DNA from 3 places in the Flexivirga alba genome. Region 3 is predicted to be linked to each of the others. Evidence: riboswitches for the same ligand, from Rfam matches in the RefSeq annotation. Region 3 holds a riboswitch; each other region holds the start of a gene.
What was found. Region 3 has a riboswitch for S-adenosylmethionine ahead of ACFQDH_RS12410 (aminotransferase class V-fold PLP-dependent enzyme). Riboswitches for the same ligand answer to the same signal wherever they lie in the genome.
Positions count from the first base shown of each region.

Region 1: another riboswitch for S-adenosylmethionine. It lies ahead of ACFQDH_RS08370 (MetQ/NlpA family ABC transporter substrate-binding protein); the one in region 3 lies ahead of ACFQDH_RS12410 (aminotransferase class V-fold PLP-dependent enzyme).
Region 2: another riboswitch for S-adenosylmethionine. It lies ahead of metX (homoserine O-acetyltransferase MetX); the one in region 3 lies ahead of ACFQDH_RS12410 (aminotransferase class V-fold PLP-dependent enzyme).

Region 1 is NZ_JBHSWH010000001.1:1,718,880-1,722,146, reverse strand. It holds gene ACFQDH_RS08380 (SGNH/GDSL hydrolase family protein) at 122-994, opposite strand; gene ACFQDH_RS08375 (NUDIX hydrolase) at 1,156-1,560, opposite strand; SAM riboswitch class IV at 1,720-1,848, shown strand; gene ACFQDH_RS08370 (MetQ/NlpA family ABC transporter substrate-binding protein) at 1,939-2,913, shown strand; gene ACFQDH_RS08365 (methionine ABC transporter ATP-binding protein) at 2,910-3,267, shown strand, end outside.
Region 2 is NZ_JBHSWH010000001.1:2,619,083-2,622,349, reverse strand. It holds partial or broken gene ACFQDH_RS23905 (universal stress protein) at 124-503, opposite strand; gene metX (homoserine O-acetyltransferase MetX) at 592-1,758, opposite strand; SAM riboswitch class IV at 1,794-1,953, opposite strand; gene ACFQDH_RS12885 (DUF4192 domain-containing protein) at 2,037-3,083, opposite strand; gene ACFQDH_RS12880 (YkvA family protein) at 3,173-3,267, opposite strand, start outside.
Region 3 is NZ_JBHSWH010000001.1:2,508,654-2,511,920, reverse strand. It holds partial or broken gene ACFQDH_RS12415 (FtsK/SpoIIIE family DNA translocase) at 1-874, opposite strand, end outside; SAM riboswitch class IV at 1,223-1,335, shown strand; gene ACFQDH_RS12410 (aminotransferase class V-fold PLP-dependent enzyme) at 1,384-2,772, shown strand; gene ACFQDH_RS12405 (endonuclease/exonuclease/phosphatase family protein) at 2,750-3,267, opposite strand, start outside.

The DNA.
Region 1 (3,267 bases), 790 kb from region 3:
CAGCGCCGTTTCGGGCATCCTGAGCGCGCCGAGAGGTCGATAGATGTCGTGAGAAAGCTCGCTCACAGCATCTATCGTCCTCTCGTGCTCAACTCCGTCTGTGCCGCCCGGCAGACTTCGGTCAGAGGCCGAGCCGGGCGACGTACTGGTCGGCGTATGCCTGCTCGCCCGCGGCGTTCGGGTGGACCGGCACGTAGTTCGTGCCCCAGAGCGCGGGTTCGACCCACCGAGTGCCGACCGGCTTGCACGCGTCGTGACCGACGGTCGGGGCGGACATGTCCACGTACGTGGCCCCCGTTGCGGCTGCGGCGCGCTGCACCGCACTGTTGAGCGTCGCCTCGATCGAGTTCACGTAGGCGACGTCACCGGATGCGATGGGCATCACGGCGAAGCAACTCGAGTTGTCCGCCGGCATCACGTGCGGGTAGCCGGCGATCGCGACCCGGGCATTCGGCGCCTTTGCCCGCACGGACTTCAGGGCGGAGACGAGGTTCGGGTAGGTGGAGTTGGTGATGCTGTTGGCGAAGCTGTCGCCATACAGCGTCTTGCAGGGGCTGCCGAACCCGAGCGTCGCCATACCCGCACTGCCACACGCAGCGATCATGTTGATGAACGTGTTGTTGTCGTTGCCGCCGATCGTCAGGGTGACCAGATCGGTGGAGGTGCTGAGCGCGTTGAGTTGCGGTGCCACGACGCCGAACTGCTTGCCCGCGAAGTCAGCAGTCGTCGCGCCACCGCACGACACATCAGTGAGCGCGAAACCCTTGGCCGCGGCGATGACGTGCGCGGAGTTCAGCGATGACTGGGTGCACAGGGGCGTGGCATCCGACAGCGGAAGGATGCCGGAGCCGGCGCTGTAGCTGTCGCCCATCGCGACGTAGTTGAGCGGAGCCGCTGAGGCGATGGCTGCCGGCGCGGCGAGTCCGGCGGATGCGACAACGGCTGCTGCGAGTGCGACAGCGGCCCGGCGACGTTGGTGTTTCAAGGGATTCACGGGTCATCCGATCGTTCGAGATCATGCAGGGGCAGGAACTGCAAGGGGACCGTGTCGTCCGGACGACACCCGCGGACGACGCCACAACGGTTGTGACGCACAGCACGCAGGGGCAACTGTGGAGCACAAGTTACCGGCCGGTCAAGACCCTCGGCGCCCGATCAGCGACCAGCACGCAAGGCTGGGAACACGCTGAGCGCGAGCAGCGGCGCGAGATCGGCCGGCGCCTCGGAAGACAAGTCTGGCCAGCGCAGTTCGGCGATTTCGGCGGCAGGCGCCGCCACCGGAACATAGGCGTGCTCGTACACCGTCGCGGTGACTGTGTGGCCGGGCTCGTTGGCGGCATCCGAGCTGAACGTGCCCACCATGCGCAGGTCGTCGGCCCGCACCTGTATGTCGAGCTCCTCACCGACTTCTCGAACGGCCGCGTCGACGGCGTGCTCGCCCGGCTCGAGCTTGCCGCCGGGGAACATGAACATCTCGGTGCCTGACTTTCGGACCGTCAGCACCCGGCCTTCGGGATCCCGGAACACGACAGCGCTGACGACGATCTCCGAACCGGGCACACGCCGAGGCTACCGAGGGTTTGGCGACGGGAAGGACTCGAGTTCCGTCGGCCCGATCAGTCACGGCGGCCCGCCTGCCACGTACGTGAGCCAGGTCACAACGTGGTAGCAACGCTACCGATTTTGACTTATCCGGTAACTACTCCTTATGTTTGAACCAGTCACGAGTCCCAGCGACAAGCCCTGGCTTGCTGGGCGGCAACCCTCACGCACGTGGCGGGGTGCCCCAGGTGAATGACTAGGCCGCAGTGCGCAATCCATCGATTTGCAGTGCGGCAAGCACGGCAGTTCCCCATTGCCCGTCCGCTCGCCGATCGCGTGCGGACGAGTTCGAGCACGGCCGGGCGCATTCGTCATACCAGCGACCCTGAGGACCTCATGCCTGACAAGAACATCCCCGATCCGTCCAACGTCCCGTCCCTGCCGGACCGACCGACTCTGCCGCCGCGTCGCACCCACACCCGACGCAGCTGGATCGGCGCGGCCGTCGTCGGCCTGGTGGTCGGCGGCGGGGGCGGATTCGCAGCCGGTCGCTCGTCGTCCGACAATTCAACCTCCGGCACGAAACTGACCACGGTGAAGATCGGCGTCACCGACGCGGATCAGGACTACTGGACGGTCTTCAAGAAGCTTGCCCGCGATCGCGGCATCAAGGTGCAAACCGTCAACTTCTCCGACTACACCCAGGCGAATCCCGCTTTGGCACAAGGACAACTGGACCTCAACCTCTTCCAGCACCTGGTCTTCCTCGCGACATACAACGACCAGTCCCACGAGACGCTGACCCCGGTCGGATCGACGTATGTCGTGCCACTCAGCCTCTACTCCCGCAAGCACAAGTCGGTGTCGTCGATCCCGGCCGGGGCGAAGATCGCCATCCCGAACGATGCGACCAACCAGGCCCGGGCGCTGCTGGTGCTGCAGAAGGCCGGGCTGCTGAAGCTCAAGGGCGGCGGAAATATCCTGTCGACACCGGCGGACGTCGACAAGGGCGCATCGAAGGTCCAGGTGACCCCGGTCGACGCGTCGCAGACTGTGACGTCACTGTCGTCCGTCGACGGCGCGGTGATCAACAACAACTTCGCGCTGGACGGGAAGCTCGACCCGACGTCGGCGCTCTACTCCGACGACCCGAAGTCGGCGACCGCGCAGCCCTACATCAACGTGATCGTCGCCCGGGAGCAGGACAAGGACAACCCGACGTATGCCGAGTTGGTCAAGCTCTACCAGGACCCGCGCGTCTCGAAGCTCGTCGTCGCCGAGTCCAAGAACACCAGTGTCCTGGTGCGCAAGCCGGCTGCTGCCCTGCGCAAGCTGCTGACCGGTCTGGAGAAGACGGTGGCCTCGAAATGACAGCGACACTGGGACAGACCGTTGAGCCTGAGTCGAACTCGGCGGATGCATTGGTCCGACTGGACGCCGTCAGCAAGGTCTTCGGTAAGGGCGACGACCAGCACCGAGCGCTGTCGGACGTCGACCTGGACATCCGCCGCGGCGAGATCTTCGCGGTGATCGGCTACTCCGGTGCGGGCAAGAGCACCCTCGTGCGGTTGATCAACGGACTGGAGAGAGTCAGCTCGGGCACGGTCACCGTGGACGGGGTCGACATCACCAGCCTGAGCGGAAAACCGTTGCGCGCCATACGACGTCGCATCGGGATGATCTTCCAGCAGTTCAACCTGATGCGATCCCGGACCGTCTTCGGGA
Region 2 (3,267 bases), 110 kb from region 3:
CTTCCACACCATTATAAAACGATTCGGGGCGCAGAACATTCCATCGGCCCCTGATCGGCAGGTCTACGACGCGTCTCCTGACGACGAAAACCGTTGGTGCAAAACAGATCCGACCCGAATGGGTCACTCCGCAGGTTTGACCGCGAGCACCGGACAAGCGGCGTCGAGCAGGATCCGCTGGGCATTCGCACCCAGGATCAGCTTGCCCACGGGTGACCGCCGGCGCAACCCGATCACCAACAGGTCCGCCGACTCCTCGTCGGCGATGCGCAGCAGCTCGTCGGTGGCGTCCTCGGTCGGCCTCAGAGTGCGTACTTCGTAGCTGACGTCCTGGTCGGCCAACTCTTCCAGCTGGGCGCGAGCATCGGGGTCTGGTCCTGCCCGTCGCTGTGCGCGGAGTCCAGCACGATCAGCGGAGTCTGCCGGACGGCGGCTTCGGCGGCTGCCCGACGCAACGCGGCAGCGCCTTCCTTGGTCGGCACGTATCCCACCACGACAGCCACTGCGCGCTCACCTCTTCCATCGGATGTACCGCCGACGCTACCGGACCACGGCCGTGGGCGGGTCGTCGGCGACGTGACCCGAGTCACCTCAACCCGCGACCGGCACCGCCAGGCGGTGCCGACGCGCGTCGGCAACCGTCTCGGACACGATGGCGGCGATCTGATCAGTCTCGATGAGGAAACCGTCGTGGCCGTGCCGCGAGCGCATCAACCGCAGCCGGCCGTGGCCGTGCGCCGCGACGATCTGCTCGGACAGCGCCACCGGGAAGAGCCGATCGGAGTCGACCGCGGCCACCCGCAACAGGCCCGGGTAGCTACCGAGCACCTCGGTCAGGCTGCCTCGCCCACGTGTCACGTCGTGGCTGGCCATCGCAGCGGTGAGGTGGACGTACGACCCGGCGTCGAACCGCGCGACGAGCTTGCCTGCCTGATGATCCAGGTAGCTCTCGACCGCGAATCGGCCGTCACCGAGCGGGTTCTCGTCGGTTTGCGGACGGATGCCGAACCGGGTGTTGAACTCGTCGGCGCTGCGGTAGGTCGCGTGAGCGATGCGTCGGGCGATGCCCAGCCCGTCACTGGGTATGACGCCCGTACCGTAGTAATCGCCCCCGGCATACCCGGGGTCGGAGGTGATGGCGAGGGTCTGCGCCTGGCCCCAGGCGATCTGGTCGCCCGTAGCCTGCGCGGCGCTGGCGATGACCAATGCGGCGTGGGTGCGCTCCGGGAAACCGGTGACCCACTCGATGGCCCGCATGCCGCCCATCGATCCACCGAGCACCAGGAACCACGCGTCGATGCCGAGTGCGTCGGCGACCGCCGCCTCGACGGCGACCTGGTCACGGATGGTCGTGCGCGGGAAGCGGGAGCCCCACGGCGAGCCGTCCGGGGCGAGCGAGCCGGGTCCGGTCGTGCCGCGGCAGCCGCCCAGCACGTTGATCGCGACGACATACAGGTCGTCGGTGTCCAGCGGGCAGCCCGGGCCGATCAGATCGGGCCACCAGCCGGCGGTGGGCTGACCCGGACCCGGCTCTCCGTCGACGTGTGAGTCGCCGGTGAGGGCATGCTCGACGAGGACGGCATTGTCGGCGTTCGGCGACAGCCGGCCCCAGGTCTGGAAGGTGACGACGACCTCCGGCAGGTGTTCGCCGTTCTCGAGTCGCACGTCGGTCAGCCGGATGGCGCGCGCGTCCGGGTTGCTGTCCTGCGGCGGCGCGCACCACTGCGTCGCAGGTGTCACAGTGCGTATGGCGGTCATCCGGCCCACTCCTTGGGTGCCCCTGGGGCTCGCCGGCCCCGCGCTTGCCGACCGGCGTGCGCGGTCGACCTTGTCCTCACCCGGGGCACCCCACCGCGGTGGAGGGTTGCCGCCCAGCCAGCCGGGGCTGTGTTCGCCTAAGGAGTTGGCCACCCGTCGGGCGGTCACTTCCAGCGAACGCTGGGACTCATGACAGGTATGACGGTAGCAAAAATCGGGCGTCGGCAAAAAGTCGTTGTCCACTCTGCGGAGCAGCGATCAGGGCCGTCCTGCTCCGCTCAGGCGGAACGCTGCTCGCCGCTGTGCGGACGCAAACCACCTCGCAGCGCGGCTGCGAACAGCTGCGCCAGCCGACAGTCCGGGTCGACGGCGAGCGCACGCTCGACCGCGAGCATGGCCAGCACACCACTGCCGGTCGTCCATTGAACGCCCGCGATCAGCATCAGCACCGGCACACTGTGCTCACGCGGGATGCAGGCGACCCACTCCCCGAGGCGTCCGGCCACGTCCGAGACCGGATCGTCGAAGGTGGCTTCGTCGCGGGCATGCAGCGGCGCCGGACCCAAGTCGTAGTGCTCGTCGAGCTCGTCGGGCAGGACCTGCTCCGGCGACAGGAAATCGGGCATCAGCCAGGCCAGCACGTAGTCGCGCACCGTGATTCGCGCGACGGCCGCGGTCGCGGCGGCCAGCACCTCGACGGGCAGGCAGTGCACGTCCTTCTCCGCCCTGCACAAGATGCGTTGCAGCGCATCGGCCCCCTCAGTGTCGGGCTCGTCGGCGGCCGCGCAGCGCTGGCTCCGGCCGGACAGAGCTCTCCCCACCGCTTGAGCCACCAGCGGATGTCGTATGTCGAACCGACGGCCAAGCTCGTCACGACTGGACGCCGGCACCACGCCGCGCAACACGTGCTCGGCGACCGGCGCCACACGGGCCGCCTCCGGGACCTCGACCAGCTCATGCGGGCAGCAACCACAGGCGCACTGCTCCGCCCGCCACTGCACGCCGTGAACGCTGGCGACGTGGGAGACATCGACACCGAGATCGTCCAGCTCCCAGCGCAGCACGTCGACGAAGTCGCGGTCCCCCTGCATGAATCCGCCGTAACACAGGACGATCAACTCGTCCGGGCGAGAGCGCGCGACGCCGGCCGCCATCTGGCGGGCCGCGTCGACCACGTCGAGCTGAGCCGGGCGGTTCAGCCGGGCGGTGATCGCCAGGCGTCCCTCATGGATGCCGACCAGCGCCAGCGAGTCGGCGGGCAGGAAGCCGAGCTCGTAGGGCAGGAGGGCGATGATCTCGCCGATGCCGCTCACAGTGGATGTCATGCACCGCAGCGTGCGGTGGGTGACCGGTGTCGGCATACCCCCTCAAGTGCCGGGTGTGGAGGACCGCCCACGGCAAGAAGGGATGTGGATCAGGACAGGCGCTCGCCCTTGATCGTGGCGCCGCGGCGCTTCTCCCACTCGAGGAACTGATCCGTGTCATGGGCCAGTGTCTTGGCCAACCAGG
Region 3 (3,267 bases):
GCGGCATCGCCTGGGTCCCGTCGGCGGGCGCGGCCTTCTTCTCGTCCTTCGGCGCGTGCTCGGCGCCGTCGACGTTGTAGACCTCGCTCGTGCCCGGATCCTTCTCCCCCGGACGCAGGACACGTCCGCTCTTCGTCCGCCGCGGCACCACCGTGGCGGCCTGCTCGAACGGCTCGTCGCCATCGAGGCTCGGGTCGAGCTCGTCGTTCTTGGCCTTGCGACGACGCTTGCGCTTGCCGCCATCGATCTGGTCGCCGTGCAGATCCTGCGCCACCGCGTCGACTGCCTCATCGTCCTCGGCATACGGGCCGCCGTGCTCGAAGAGCCGGGCACGCAGCTGCGCGAGGCGCTCAGGGATCATCGTCACCGGCGTCGCGGTCATGACCAGCACGCTGAAGATGCCCAGGATGAGCAGCAACGCCATCGCACCGGCTGTGTGCACCGCTGCCACGAGCGGACTGCTGGCCAAGAATCCGATGATGCCGCCGGCGCCGCGCAACGCGTCGGTCTCGCTCGGCTGCGGGATGTCCTTGGCGATGCTCGTGACACCGCAGACCGCGATCGCGAACAGCGCAAGCCCGACCATCACCCGGTTGGTGGCTTGGTCCCCGCGCGGCGAGCGCATCAGGTGGACACCGATCAGGACGAGGACCAGGGGCAGCACGAGCGCGCCGAGACCGAAGGTCCCCGCGACGATGGCGTGTATGACGTCACCCGCCGCACCGGTCAGCCCCCACCATTCGCGGGCAGCGATGACGATGGCCGCGGCGATCAGCGCGAAGCCGAGGCCGTCACGCCGCAGCTCCGGCTCGAGATCGCGGGCCGAGTGACCGACTCGGCGCGCTGCACCGCCGGCGACGTGTGCGACACCCATCCAGGTGCCGCGGGCCGCGCGAAGCGGGAACGGCAGTCCACCACCGGCCGGCTTGCCGCCGGCCCGGGCCTTCGCGCCGGTCGCCTTCTTGGCGGGCGGGCGCGTCGAAGTGCGCCCCGACGCGGGTCGGGAGCGCGAACCGGCTCCGCTCGACCCGGATTTGCTTCGGGTCGCGCGCGCGGTCGTTGTCGACGAGGACGGACGGGTAGCCACGAAAACACCGTACGCGACAACCCCATCCGCCCCATGGGAAACACGCCGCAAGCGCCGACAGCAGCACGACACGCCTTCCCACTCCGCGGGACAGGTTTGACGACGTCGCGGGGGCTGCGGCTACATTTGTTCCCAGGTCATGAGTCTCAGCGTCAAGCCCCGGCTAGCTGAGCGGCAACCCTCCACCGCGGTGGGGTGCTCCGGGTGACGACCGGGCGGACGTGACAACACGTCGGCAAGCGCGGATCGGCCCTGCACGTGCCCTCGTCGATCCCTGATCGGCCAAGGAGCAGCCGTTGAGCATCATCAGCATCGACCCTGAGCAGGACGCCACAGAACAGCACGAGACCGCCCGGCAACTGGGCGTGCCCGCCGCCGGGACCCACCGCAAGCGGAAGGCCGCCGACGGCCTGCCGAGGACGGTGTCCGCCGATCTCGGCGTGCCGACCGTGCACCACACCGTCACCGACTACGCCAACTTCGATCACGGCGCCACCACGCCGGCGCTGGTCGCTGTCGCAGAGGCCGCGGAGCAGGTGCAACGCCGCTACGGGTCCGTGCACCGCGGCGCCGGCTACGCCAGCCAGGTCACCACCGGCTGGTTCGAGGCCGCTCGTGCGCAGGTCGCGGACTTCGTGGGAGCCCGCAGCGGCGACGAGGTCGTCTTCACCCGCAACACCACCGACGCGCTGCGACTGCTCGCCCACTGCCTGCCGCGGGACACCCAGGTCTTCGCCTGGGAGTCGGCGCATCACGCAGCGCTCCTGCCGTGGGCGCAGGACCGCACCACCCGACTGCCTGTGCCGACGAGCGAGCAGCACGCCATACAGCTGCTGCGCGAAGCGCTCGAGAGATCGCCCGAAGGCGAGCGCCTCGTCGTGATCACCGGCGCCTGCAACGTCACCGGCGAGATCTGGCCAGTGACCGAACTCGTAGCTGTTGCAAGGGAGTTCGGGGCAAGAACTGTCCTGGACGCCGCGCAGTACGCACCGCATGTCGAGATCGACCTCGACGTGCTCGGCGTCGACTGGGTCGCCTTCTCCGGCCACAAGCTCTATGCCCCGTATGGCGCGGGCGTGCTCGCCGGACGCAGCGACTGGCTGGACGCCGCGGAGCCCTACCTGCCGGCCGGTGGCGCCACGTCCCGGGTGCACCACGACCACACGCAGTGGCAGTTGGGCCCGGCCCGCCACGAGGGCGGCACCCCGAACGCCGTTGGTGCCATTACGATCGCGGCGGCCTGCGCGACCTTGCAGACGCACCGCGCGACCATCGGGGCGCACGAGGCGCAGCTGCACGGCCGACTCCGTGCCGGACTGGCCGCCATCGATCGGGTCAGCATCGTCGAGGTGCTCGGCGACCGGCCCAACGTCGGCGTCGTCACCTTCACGGTCGAGGGTTATGACCCGTCGCTGGTCTCGCAGGTGCTGGCCGACGAGGACGCCATCGCGGTTCGTGACGGCAGGTTCTGCGCGCATCTGTTGTGCGACGCCGTCGTCGGCGACGGGGCGTGCGCCATACGCGCGAGCCTCGGTCTGGCCACCAACGGTGAGCACGTCGACCGGCTGGTGGCGGCGGTCCGGCGACTGGTCGAGCACGGCCCGGCGTTGTCCTACGTGCACACCGACGAGGGCTGGTCGGCTCCGGCCGACCCACGCGACCTCAGCGAGCCGCTGCCCTGGTGACCGGCTCGAAGCGCAACCTGGCCCAGTAGCCGCGGTGGTCGGTGCCGCTCACGTCGATGGTGCCGTCGGCCACGACACCGAAGCCGCGGGTCAGCACGTGATCCAGCTGGATGAACGGCGGAAGCCACGCGCCGCGGGGCCAGGTCCGCGTCCAGCCCGAGCCGGTCGCGCGACTGCTGTCGGTCAGCCCGTCGGCGAGTTCGCGGAAACCCGGCATCGCCGAGGACGCGTTGAAATCGCCGGCCATCACCAGCGGTTGCTTCGCGGGCAGCTCCGCACGCCATCGGGTGAGTGACCGCAGCGCGGACCGCCAGTCCGGCACGATGTCCGGCAGCGGTGCCGGCGTGTGCACCGCCCGCAACCGGTAGGCGCCTTGCGGCGTCTGCACCAGCACGTCAGGAATGCTGGGGAAACGGCCCGCCGGGTGCGCTGCGATGAGTGTCACCGGATGGTTGCTGCGCACCACGGTGCCCCTGATCCCGGGCTCGGCGCTGC